3 regions of the Rhizobium sp. AN73 genome follow, and region 3 is predicted to be linked to each of the others. Evidence: riboswitches for the same ligand, from Rfam matches in the RefSeq annotation. Region 3 holds a riboswitch; each other region holds the start of a gene.
What was found. A riboswitch is a leader RNA that binds a small molecule or an ion and turns the genes downstream of it on or off. The one in region 3 is predicted to bind thiamine pyrophosphate.

Region 1: another riboswitch for thiamine pyrophosphate. It lies ahead of thiC (phosphomethylpyrimidine synthase ThiC); the one in region 3 lies ahead of RBH10_RS08055 (ABC transporter permease).
Region 2: another riboswitch for thiamine pyrophosphate. It lies ahead of thiB (thiamine ABC transporter substrate binding subunit); the one in region 3 lies ahead of RBH10_RS08055 (ABC transporter permease).

The regions. Positions count from the first base shown of each region.
Region 1 covers NZ_JARWME010000002.1:2,887,851-2,892,113, reverse strand. The annotation lists partial or broken gene thiC (phosphomethylpyrimidine synthase ThiC) at 1-1,735, opposite strand, end outside; TPP riboswitch at 1,830-1,941, opposite strand; gene RBH10_RS23960 (acyl carrier protein) at 2,124-2,375, shown strand; gene RBH10_RS23955 (acyl-CoA dehydrogenase family protein) at 2,375-3,556, shown strand; gene RBH10_RS23950 (amino acid--[acyl-carrier-protein] ligase) at 3,561-4,263, shown strand, end outside.
Region 2 covers NZ_JARWME010000002.1:2,727,801-2,732,063, reverse strand. The annotation lists gene RBH10_RS23250 (thiamine ABC transporter ATP-binding protein) at 1-113, opposite strand, end outside; gene thiP (thiamine/thiamine pyrophosphate ABC transporter permease ThiP) at 110-1,750, opposite strand; gene thiB (thiamine ABC transporter substrate binding subunit) at 1,770-2,783, opposite strand; TPP riboswitch at 2,822-2,932, opposite strand; gene RBH10_RS23235 (VOC family protein) at 2,978-3,370, opposite strand; gene RBH10_RS23230 (ABC-F family ATP-binding cassette domain-containing protein) at 3,464-4,263, opposite strand, start outside.
Region 3 covers NZ_JARWME010000001.1:1,798,107-1,802,369, reverse strand. The annotation lists gene RBH10_RS08065 (alpha-glucosidase) at 1-897, shown strand, start outside; partial or broken gene RBH10_RS08060 (pilus assembly protein TadG-related protein) at 975-2,263, opposite strand; TPP riboswitch at 2,446-2,548, shown strand; gene RBH10_RS08055 (ABC transporter permease) at 2,677-3,462, shown strand; gene RBH10_RS08050 (ABC transporter substrate-binding protein) at 3,459-4,263, shown strand, end outside.

The DNA.
Region 1 (4,263 bases), on a different contig from region 3:
CGCCTCGGCGCGGATATCGTGGGAAATCCGCATCGAGCAGAATTTGGGACCGCACATGGAGCAGAAATGCGCAACCTTGTGCGCCTCCTTCGGCAATGTCTCGTCATGGAAGGAACGCGCCGTATCCGGGTCCAGCGACAGGTTGAACTGGTCTTCCCAACGGAATTCGAACCTTGCGCGCGACAGCGCATCGTCCCGTACCTGCGCGGCCGGATGACCTTTGGCCAGATCGGCGGCATGCGCGGCGATCTTGTAGGTGATGACACCGACCTTCACGTCGTTACGATCAGGCAGGCCGAGATGTTCCTTCGGCGTGACGTAGCAGAGCATCGCCGTGCCGAACCAGCCAATCATCGCGGCTCCGATGCCGGAGGTGATATGGTCGTAACCGGGGGCGATATCGGTCGTCAGCGGCCCGAGCGTATAGAAGGGCGCCTCGCCGCAGGTCTTAAGCTGTTTGTCCATATTCTCCTTGATCTTGTGCATCGGCACATGGCCGGGGCCTTCGATCATGACCTGGCAGTCCTTCGCCCAGGCGATCTGCGTCAGCTCGCCGAGTGTCTCCAGTTCCGCGAACTGCGCCGCATCGTTGGCGTCGGCGATCGAGCCGGGCCGCAGGCCGTCACCAAGCGAGAAGGAAACGTCGTAAGCGCGGCAGATGTCGCAAATCTCTTCGAAATGCTCATAGAGGAAGCTTTCCTTGTGGTGATGCAGACACCACTTCGCCATGATCGAACCGCCGCGCGACACGATGCCGGTGACGCGGTTGACGGTGAGCGGGATGTAATGCAGCCGCACCCCGGCATGGATGGTGAAATAATCGACGCCCTGTTCCGCCTGTTCGATCAGTGTGTCGCGGAACACCTCCCAGTTCAGGTCCTCGGCAATGCCGTTGACCTTCTCCAGCGCCTGGTAAAGCGGCACCGTGCCGATCGGCACCGGCGAATTGCGGATGATCCATTCGCGGATATTGTGGATGTTGCGCCCGGTCGAAAGATCCATGACGGTATCGGCACCCCCAGCGGATCGCCCAGACCATCTTCTCCACCTCTTCCGCCATGGAAGAGGTGACGGCGGAATTGCCGATGTTGGCGTTGATCTTCACCAGGAAATTACGGCCGATAATCATCGGTTCGAGTTCCGGGTGATTGATATTGGCGGGAATGATGGCGCGGCCCGACGCGACTTCCTGACGGACAAACTCCGCCGTCACATAATCGGGGATCTGCGCGCCAAAACTCTCGCCATCGCGGATCAGCTTCTCTTTCGCAGCTTCACGTCCGAGATTTTCCCGGATGGCGATGAATTCCATTTCCGGCGTGATGATGCCGGCCCGCGCATAGGCAAGCTGCGTCACGGCCTTGCCCCCCGTCGCCCTGAGCGGCTGATGGCGCACGGAAAATTCCGGCGTCAGGCGCTCGCCGGTCGCAAAGCCGTTATCCTCCGGTTTGACGTGACGCCCGTCGTAAGCGGCGACATCGCCACGGGCCACGACCCAGTCGTGACGCAGGCGCGGCAAACCCTTTTCAATCAGAACGGAATGCGTGGGATCGGTATAGGGCCCGGAGGAATCGTAGACCGTGACAGGCGGTTCGCCCGCCGTCGGGTGCACGGCGATTTCGCGCATCGGCACGCGAATATGCGGATGCAATATTCCGGGCTTATGGACTTTCGTGGAGGCGGGATGTGGCCCGGCTGTGACCGAAAGCGGGATATTCTTGGCAACGATATTCATCATGAGGCTCCAAAGTTTGACAGTGGAGACCCAGTTCGAGCCGGAATGATGGAAAATACCGAAGCGTCGACAGCGCAAGTCACACGCAATCCGACCCTCGGTCTTTGCACCGTCCCTACGCCAGTATGAACTGGATCAGGTTCAACGGGTCACTGCGCATGAAAGCAGAATCTCAGCCCCTTGACGGGACACCCCTGGTGAATGACAGACAGGAAAAGACACCGCCCGACATTTGTCAAGGGCGCTGATGTGTGCCTGGCAAAGGTAACGAATGACACATGCAGCCGTTAGTCGTAATTAACCTAACGGTTTAGGCGAATATTATCGTTTTCAAATTAACGATAAGCACAAACCATCCTGATGTTAAATTCATGGGAGATAAGTCGGAATGAATGCGACTATTCGTGAAATACTGGCAAAATTCGGCCAGCTTCCTACACCTGTCGATACGATCGAAAATGAAGCAGATCTTTATGCAGCCGGTCTTTCTTCCTTTGCATCGGTGCAATTGATGCTGGGTATCGAGGAAGCTTTTGATATCGAATTCCCGGACAACCTCTTGAACCGCAAGTCGTTTGCCAGCATCAAGGCCATTGAAGACACCGTTAAGCTCATTCTGGATGGTAAAGAGGCCGCCTGATGAATGTGACCGTTGCGCCGCAGGAAGAAACGCTGTCCGCGCGCGCGGGCCGCGTCGCGGCAATTGCCGCCAAACACGCGGACGAGGTGGACGTCACCGGTCGCTTCCCCGAGGAAGCCGTCAACGCGCTGAGACAGGAGCGTCTGCTCGGCATACAGGTCCCGTCCTCCCTTGGCGGTGAAAGCGCGTCCATACAGCAAATCGCCGATATCTGCGCCCGGCTTGGCCAGGCCTGTTCGGCAACGGCGATGATTTTCGCCATGCATCACATCAAGGCATCGAGCCTTGTGGAGCATGGCGAGACAAGCCCATGGCATGCGGGCTTCATGAGCCGCATCGCAAGCGAACAGCTTCTGCTCGCCTCGGCGACCACCGAAGGCGGCATCGGCGGTAATCTGCGCAATTCCATCTGCGCGATTGAGGTCGAAGGGGAATTTTGCCGGCTGGAAAAGGACGCCACCGTCATTTCCTATGGCAGCAATGCGGATGCCATCCTCATCACCTCGCGCTCCCACAAGGATGCCGCACCCGCCGATCAGGTGATGACCGTCTTCCTGAAAAATCAGTACACGCTCGAGAAAACCCATATCTGGGACACGCTCGGCATGCGCGGGACCTGTTCGGACGGCTTCCTGTTCCGCGGCGAAGCGCCAGCGGTGCAGATCTTCCCGAAACCATTTGCGGAAATCGCCGCCCAATCCATGCTTGCAAGCTCCCATCTCCTGTGGAGCGCCGTCTGGTACGGCATCGCGTCGGATGCGGTACTGCGCGCCCAGTCCTTCGTCAGAACGGCGGCACGCAAGTCGCCCGGTGTCACGCCGCCCGGCGCCATCCGCCTTGCCGAAGTCTCCACCAAGTTGCAGGTGGTCAAATCCAACATCATTGCCGGCATCAAGGCTTACGCCGACACCAAGAGCGACCCCGACAAGTTGATGTCGATGGCCTTTGCTGTCGCCATGAACAATGTGAAGATCTGCTCTTCGGAAACCATTCTGGAGATCATCGACCATGCGATGCTCGTCTGCGGCATCATGGGTTACAAGAACGGCACGCCTTACAGCCTTGGCCGGCATCTTCGCGACGCACACTCCGCCCGCCTGATGATTTCCAACGATCGCATTCTCGGCAATTCCGCCAATCTCCTGCTGGTTCACAGGCAGGACACCAGCCTCTTGGGATAAGACCATGGACATGCAAACATCGTTTCTCGATCGACTGTTCGAAGAAGGCCTGCTGATTGAAACGGGTGTCGATGGTCTTTATGGCCGCAGCGGCCAGTTCGAGGACGTCATTGCCGCCTTCGAACGGCTGATCGACCGCACGGGCGGCGCTGACGGCGCCGAAGCGATCCGCTTTCCGCCCGGCATCAACCGCGCCTATTTCGAAAAGAGCGGTTACATGAAAAGCTTCCCGCAGCTGGCTGGCACGGTCCATTCCTTCTGCGGCTGCGAGCTCGACCATATAAGCCTTCTGAAATCCATGGATGAGGGCGGCGACTGGACGAAGGACCAGAAAGCCACCGATATCGTGCTGACGCCGGCCGCCTGTTACCCGCTTTATCCGACGATTGCCAAGCGCGGCGCGCTGCCTTCCGGTGGCGGTCTCTACGACATTCAGTCCTATTGTTTCCGCCATGAGCCTTCCAAGGACCCGGCGCGCCAGCAGCTTTTCCGCATGCGCGAATATGTGTGCATGGGCACGGAAGCCAATGTGACCGAATTCCGCCAGACATGGATGGATCGCGGCGTGGCGATGATGGAGGCCGTGGGCCTCGATGTGACCATCGATGTGGCCAACGATCCCTTCTTCGGCCGCGCCGGCAAGATGCTCGCCAACAACCAGCGCGATCAGAACCTGAAATTCGAATTGCTGATTCCCGTGACATCCG
Region 2 (4,263 bases), on a different contig from region 3:
CCGACGACGGCGGTTATCTGGCCTTGCGGGAATGTACAATCAAGATCGAAATCCTGCGTCCCAAGCCGCAGCCTGACCTTGTCCAGTTCCACTGCAAAATCATCGCCTGTCATATGCTCGCCCTTGCTGATTTCGCTTCTCTGGATTGCGATTGCCGTGAAACGCCACCTGCGGCAAGCAGCAGGCAGACCACACCGAGAAGGAAAGCATATCCGGCGGCATCATTGGTGCGATAGCTGCCCATATTGCTATAAACCAGCCATGGCAAGGTGACGAAATTTTCCGATCCGAACAGGGCAACCGCCCCGAGATCGCCAAGCGACAGGGCCATGGCGAAGGAAAACGCCATGAGCAGTGGCCGCCACAGAACCGGCAGATCGGCGAACCGCAGCCGCGTCAACCCTTGAAGCCCGAGACTGGCGGAGAGCCGACCGGTCCGCAAAAAGTGACTGGTGAAGGCCGGCTCCAGCACCCGCATGGCAAGCGGCAGCGCCATCAGCATATTGATGAGCGCCACGAGAACGGGAGCATAGAAGCTGACATCACCGAATGGCCGCAACAACAGGAACCAGCCGCTTCCCAACACGACGGGCGGCACAAGCAGCACCAGCGACGACCCCGCCCCGAGCGTGGCGGAAAGGAAGCGCAAGGGCCGGGCCACGCGCCGTCTGGAACCCACGGCCTGGCGCGCACTTATGATCGCCATGCAGCAGAACACGACGAGGATTGCGGAGAGCGCCGCGATTGCGAGACTGGTCGCTGCAGCACGCAGGAAGATCGGCGCGGACAAGAGGCGTGGCAGATCGGCCCTCAAGCCTGATATGGTTATCGCGGCAAGCGGCAGGCCGATCAGCAGGATTGCAAAAATAATTGCAACCCCGTCCCATAGGCGGGCGCCGACGCTTTTGTCGTCGAAACGACGAACGGGACGGCCAAGCGACACAATTTCCGCCTCAGGCGAAGGCAAAAAGGCAAGAAGGCCGAGCAGTATTGCCGTGAGAACAATCTGCAGAACCGAAAGCGCGATTGCCCGCTGCGGATCAAAATCGAACCGTAGTGCCTGATAGATCGCCACCTCCAGCGTCGTGGCCGCCGGCCCACCGCCCAGCAGAAGAACGAGCGTGAAGCTGGTGGCGCACAGCATGAAGATAAGCCCGGCAATGCCGGGAACGAGACGCGAGACGGCAGGCCATTCGATGAAGCGGAAAACCGAGACCGGTCCCATGCCGAGGCTTGCGGCCATCCGCCAATATTCGCCCGGAATGCGTTCCAGCCCGGCCAGCATCAACCGCACCGCGAGCGGCAGATTGAAAAACACATGGGCAATGAGAATGCCGGAAAGGCCATAAATACTGAAAGGCTGATCCGCACCGGCAAAAACAAGAGCCGCGTTCAAAATACCCTGTCTGCCCCAGATGGTGATGATGCCGAAAGCACCGACGATGACCGGCAGCCCCATCGGCACCGCCATCAGCCTGATGATCCAGATCCGCCCCGGAAAGTCTCGCTGCCGGGAGAGTGCCAGCGCCACCGGCAAGCCGAGAACAATCGATAGAACAGTGGAAAGCGTTGCCTGATAAAGCGTGAACCGCAGGATGCGCAGCGTATAGGCATCCATGATGCCGGCAGCGGATGCGCCGGCATCGAAAGACAGGAGAGCCGCAACGGCAAGCGCCATGAACAGGAAAATGGCGACAAAGGCCGCCGTTCCGAAAATGATCGACCACCTGTAATCGCGACGCAGCATCATGCGCGGGCGTGCCTCTTCGTCAGTTCATGCTCATGGCCGCAAGCCATTCATCGATCCAGGCCTTGCGGTTCTTCGCCACCTCTTCCGGGTCCATCAGGAAGGTCTTCTGCGGCACGACGAGTTTGGAAAACGCCTCTGGCAACGGCGTCGACGTTGCCGCGACCGGCATCATCCAGTTGTTTTCGGGAATGGCATCCTGAAAACCTGATGTCAGCGTGAAAGCGAGGAACTGTTTCGCCAGTTCTTTGTGCGGCGCGTTTTTCAGAAGGCCGGATACCTCGATCTGGATATAATGCCCTTCGGAAAAAGCTGCCGCCTGATAACGATCCGTCTTTTCCGCGACCATGTGGTAGGCCGGCGACGTGGTGTAGGAAAGCACCATCGGCACCTCGCCCTTGGTGAAGAGGCCATAGGATTCCGACCATCCCGGCGTGACGGTGAGAATACGCTTCCTGAGCTTCGCCCAGGCCTCCGGCGCCTTGTCGCCATAAACGGATTTCACCCACAGCAACAGACCAAGGCCCGGCGTGGAAGTGCGTGGGTCCTGAATGGCGATCTTCTGTGAGGGATCGCCTTCGACGAGATCCTTGAGGCTCGTCGGCGGATTTTTTATCGTCTGCGTGTCGTAGACCACTGCGAAATGACCGTAATCATAAGGGACGAAAACATCGTCCTTATAGCCGCCTGGCACCTTGGCCGCCGATGCATCGATGCCGCTGGCGTCGAAAAGACCGGTCTGTTTCGCTTCCGCGACAAGATTGGTGTCGAGACCGACCACGACATCCGCCTTGGACCCGGCCCCCTCGAGCTTCAGACGGTTGAGCAGCGCCACACCATCGGCCACGCCGACGAAATTGACCATGCAGTCGCAGACCTTTTCAAAGGCCTCCTTCACCTTGGGGCCGGGACCCCATTCGGAAACGAAGCTTTCATAGGTGTAGACGGTCAGTTCCTGTCTGTCCTGCGCAACGGCAAGAGCGGGCAGAAACAGCGAAGCGGCAACGAGGGAATTCAGGAAAAGACGACGTCGCACGGGTACCTCCTCAAAAACGATAAGGGAAATAGCCGCTTGCCTTGAAGCCGTCTAATCCCTCCGCCGGTATGAACCGGATCAGGTTCTTCGGGTTGGCAAGCCTCTCAGCCTTTTGCACGCAAGCACAAAAGACACCCCGTTAGATCATGATGATGATGTAGTCCCGCCGTCTCTGATTGGCAAGATGGCCGCTGTCAGGCCTGGGCCGTCATATGGACCAGTTCCCAGACATGACCGTCGGGATCCTGAAAGCTGCCGGCATACATGAAGCCGTGATCCTGCACGGGTTTCCAGTTGCTGCCACCGGAGGCAAGCGCCGTCGCGATCATCCGGTCGATTTCCTCGCGGCTTCCCGCCGTCAGACAGGTCAGCACCTCGGTGCTGCGCGTCGCATCAGCGATATCGCCATTGATGAAATCGCGAAAACGCTCTTCCTGAAGCAGCATCACGAAGATGTTCTCTTCAACGATCATGCAGAGCGTGCGGTCATCCGAATATTCCGGATTGAAGCTGAAACCGAGTGCCGTGAAGAAATTTCTGGATGTCTCGATATTCTTGACGGGCAGGTTAACGAAGATCATGCGCATTTTCTGAACTCCTCCGAACCGGCATAGAAAACGGCAATTCCGCCTCCCTGTCAAAGGCGGATGAAGCGTCAATCAACAAAGCGCGCTTCACCTTCAGCCTTCCAGTTCCTCGCGCAGCATCTCCAGCTCCAGCCATTCCTCTTCCATGGTCTCGAGCTTTTCACGCAGCTTCGTCATTTCCTTCGCCAGCGTGTTGAAGGTAGCCGGATCCTTGGTGAAAAGATTGGGATCAGCCATGCGCTCCTCGCGCTTGGCGATTTCGCCTTGCGCCTTTTCCATCTCCTTCGGAAGATTTTCGAGCGCGAATTTCTGCTTGAAGGAAAGCTTGCCTTTGGCTTTTAAAGGGTCCTGCGATGCGGAGCCCGAAGATGCCGCCTTTGCCTTTTCCTGCTTCTCAGCCTTGCGTTTTTCTTCGGCTGCGCCCTTGCGCTGCGCCATCATGTCCGAATAGCCGCCGGCATATTCGATCCAGCGCCCGTCCGGCTGGTCCGGATTGGCGGGCGCAATGGTGGAGGTGACGGTACGGTCGAGAAAATCGCGGTCGTGGCTGACCAGAATGACCGTGCCGGAAAAACCAGCGACGATTTCCTGCAACAGATCGAGCGTTTCGATGTCAAGATCGTTGGTCGGCTCGTCGAGGATCAAGAGGTTGGTCGGCCGCGCCAGAATACGTGCCAGAATAAGGCGAGCACGCTCACCACCAGAGAGGTTGCGGATCGGCGTGCGGGCCTGTTCCGGCTGGAACAGGAAGTCCTTCATGTAACCCGTGACATGCTTCAATTCGCCGTTGACCAGCAGATTGTCGCCGCGCCCGTCTGTCAGATAATGCGCAAGCGTATCGTTCGGATTGAGATCCTCACGCTTCTGGTCGAGCGTCGCGATCTCCAGATTGG
Region 3 (4,263 bases):
TGGTTTGCCGAAGAGATCATCGGCAAGAATATGCTGGATTTCGGCCTTTCCGGCTGGATGGCCGATTTCGGCGAATATCTGCCGATCGACATCACGCTGTCGAACGGCATCGACGCCAAGCTGATGCACAATGCCTGGCCGACACTCTGGGCCGAAGTCAATGCAAAGGCCATCGAAAGCCGCGGCAAAACCGGCGAGGCGCTGTTCTTCATGCGGGCGGGCTTTACGGGCGTGCAAGCCCATTGCCCACTGCTGTGGGGCGGCGACCAGTCCGTCGATTTCTCCCGCCATGATGGTCTGGTTACCGTGATCTGCGGTGCGCTGTCCTCCGGCCTTCTCGGCAACGCCTATCACCATTCTGATATCGGCGGTTACACCAGCCTGTTCGGCAATGTCAGAACGCCGGAACTCATCATGCGCTGGGCGGAAATGGCCGCCTTTACCCCGGTCATGCGCACGCATGAGGGCAACCGCCCGCGCGAAAATCTCCAGATCGATCAGGACGAGACAGTTCTTGGCCATTTCGCCCGCATGACGGCGATCTATGTCGCACTCGCGCCCTATCTGAAATCGCTCTCCACGGAAGCGGCGCAAACCGGCCTGCCGGTGCAGCGCCCGCTTTTCCTGCATTACGAGAACGACCGGCAAACCTATGCCATTCAGGACAGCTATCTCTATGGTGCCGAAATGCTCGTCGCACCCGTGTGGAAGGCAGGGGAAACCCAGCGCACGCTTTATCTTCCGGGCGAAGGAGAATGGGTACATCTGTGGAGCGGTGCGCGGCATGCGGGCGGGCGCGAAATCACCGTTGATGCTCCGATAGGCCAGCCGGCCGTCTTCTACCGCGCCGGGACGCCCTTTGCTGCGCTATTTGAACAGCTTCGCAGTCTCGGTTGAAGCATCACCTTCCTGCCATCCCTGCAAAAAACGCCGCAAATATTGCGGCGTTCGAGAGATGTTTCAACAGGTAGTCATCAGCCCGTCAGGCGTGGCGATGTGATGGCTTTCTTGAACAGAGCCGTCATCGCGTCGCTGATACCCTGTGATGGGCTCACCTCGAAATACAGTCCCGGGGAAGCACAGCTTTGCATGCGCGAGCCGATTTCCGACTGAAAGGGCTTTATCCAGCTATTGTACCAGTCATTCGTCGGAAGCGGCAGATAGGTGGTATAGAGCACGGCGATACGAAAACCCTTTTCTTTCAGCTTCGTACAGGCCTTGATGTCGATCGGCTCCTGACAGCGGCCCCCGTCAGTTTTTTCGTGCAGGAGGAGGGCTTGTAACTGTCGCCAACACCATCTGAAACGAAAAAGATCACCTTGTCCGGGTTTGCCGAGCTTGCGCCCGTGCCCGAGGTTCCGGCCTTATCTCCGATCTGGGACAGAGCGCGGTCGAAGTCGGTTTGCTGGTCGTTATTGTATCCCTGATAGGGAATGGACATCAGGTTGATTTCACCCGCTTTTTTCTTCGCAGTCTCCAGATCCGAGGTCAGCGGAACGACCTCAAGCAGCTTCGTGTCCTCCGCCCGCTCCCCGAAGGTATAAACAGCCATGCGATATTGATTGCTGCTTTTGCGGGTGGTTTTCGCTGTATCCATCAGACTGGCGGTTGCTTTGGCGACCACGTCGATGCGCGTCGTAACTCCGAGTTTCTTGGCCTTGAAATAATAGCTGTTCGGGTCCGCCACGCCGTCTTTCACGATGTGACAGGCAAAAGCGCACTGATCGCTCGTATTCGCAACCAGGGTGGCAACATCCTGGGGTGTGGCGCCCACTCCCATGGAAGGCGTATTGTCCAGCAGAAGATAGAAATCGCTAAAGGTTTCCGTCTCATATTTCGCCGTGGCCGTGCCGCCAACCGAGATGAAATCCTTGCCCAGAACCCCGGAGAGTGTCGTGCTTACCGATGCCTTGAAGCTGACGGATGACTCGACCACATTACCGTGCTTGGTCACCGAGACATCGACAGACGTAATGCTGTAATCGGTATTTCCCCGCTGGTTGTCATCAAAGAATGCCCGCGCCTCGTCATTGCCGACGTTAATGACACCGTCGCCCGACATCTTCTTTGCCGCCTGAACACTTGCGGACATATCTGCGACTGCCGCAAGTGCTGCGGAATCCGCCGCCTGTTGCAGATCGGCTTTGACCGACATGCCACGCGTAACATCAAGCGCCACACCGGCAGCCCCGCACAGAGGCACCATGAGCAACGCGGTAAGAATGCCAAAATTTCCCGATTTCTCTTGCCAGAAGTTTTTCAAGTTCGCCCCCAACCATTCTGGAAGCGGAAACTAATACAGCGGAATTGAAAAAGCGGTTTCAATAGATAACTAATTTTTGATAAACTTAATATAATCAATAACTAATATGCATTCGACAAATCAGCCCGTATTCGCGTTAAAGTTCAAAGTTGACATTACTTCAAAACCCTCCTAGCAAATCAGTCTCTTCCGAGGGGAGCACCTGACGGTGCTGAGATGGCGATGAGCCGGACCCTTGAACCTGATCCGGGTCATGCCGGCGTAGGAACGGAAACTGTCGCGCTTTTGAGGTGCCGCCCTTTCTCTTCTCCGCTTTGCCCGGATCTCCGTGATCGCCACAGCTGGAGACCGAATGATGATGCTGAAACCTCCTGCCTTTCCTATACGGTACGGTTACGTCTGAGGTCCGGCCGATGCGTGCCTCCCATGCGCTGAAGGGCGTCGTTCTTCTTTTAATCATCTGGCAGGCGGGTATCTGGCTGTTTGCGCCACCCCGCTACATCCTGCCCTCGCCCGCCGATGTCGCCGCCGCGTTCCAGCGCCAGCCGGGCTTCCTGTTCGGACAGGCCATGGTGACGCTCAGCGAAATGGCCGTCGGGCTTGCGACCGGTATCACCGCCGGCATTCTGGTTGCCTTTACAATTGCAGCCATCCCGCGTTTTGGTCGCCTCGTCTGGCCCATGATTCTCGTATTGCAGGCGTTTCCCGTCTTCGTGCTCGCCCCCATACTCGTGCTGTGGTTCGGTTTCGGCATGGCCTCGAAAGTGGTCATGACGGCGATCATCATCTTTTTTCCCGTCGCATCGGCCTTCACCGACGGTCTCAACCGCACGGATCGCACGATCCTCGATGCCGCCTCGCTGACGGAGGCGAGCCACTGGCAAATCCTCACCCGGCTGCGCGTGCCGCTGGCGCTTCCCTCGCTCATTTCCGGGCTGCGGGTCGCCGCACCGCTCGCCCCGCTTGGCGCCGTCATCGGCGAATGGGTGGGCGCATCCTCCGGGCTCGGTTTCGTCATGATCCAGTCCAATGCCCGCATGCAGACCGACACCATGTTTGCCGCCATGGCCATACTCGCCGTTATGGCCGTGCTGCTGCGGCTTATCGTCGACCGGGCGACAGCCAATCTGGCCCCCTGGGCCAAAGAAACAGAACACCTCATTCCTTTCAAACATTTGCGGAGATTTTCGGCACCATGAAACGAACTCTTCTTTCCCTCGTCGTCGCGGCAGCAAGCGTGTTTGCGCCCGTGCAATCGCAGGCGGCCGACAAGCTTACCGTGCTGCTGGAATGGTTCGTGAACCCGGACCACGCTCCGATGGTGATCGCCAAGGAACGCGGCCTGTTCACAGATGCGGGGCTGGACGTTGAGCTGGTTCCGCCTGCGGACCCATCCGCCGTGCCGCGTCTCGTCTCGGCAAAACAGGCCGATATCGGCGTTCACTACCAGCCGAACCTTTATCTCGACCACGATGCCGGGCTGCCGCTCGTCCGTTTCGGAACGCTGGTCGAAACGCCACTCAACACCGTCACCGTTCTGGCCGATGGGCCGATCAAGAGCCTGAAGGACCTGAAGGGCAAGAAGGTCGGTTTCTCCGTCTCCGGCTTCGAGGATGCGATGCTGAAGCGGATGCTGGAGAAGGACGGACTGACGAAAGACGATGTGGAACTCGTCAACGTCAATTTCTCGCTCTCGCCTTCGCTGATCGCAGGCAAGGTGGATGCGACGCTTGGCGGTTTCCGCAATTTCGAACTGACGCAGATGAAACTTGAGGGCCACGAAGGCCGCTCGTTTTTCCCCGAGGAACATGGCGTACCCGCCTATGATGAGCTGATCTTCGTCACCCACCGCGATTCTGCCAAGGACAACCGCCTGCCGCGTTTCCTCTCCGCCGTCGAGCAGGCCGCGATCTTCATCACCAATCATCCGCAGGAATCCTGGCAGCTTTTCATCAAGGCCTATCCGAACCTTGACGACGCGCTGAACAAGCAGGCGTTTT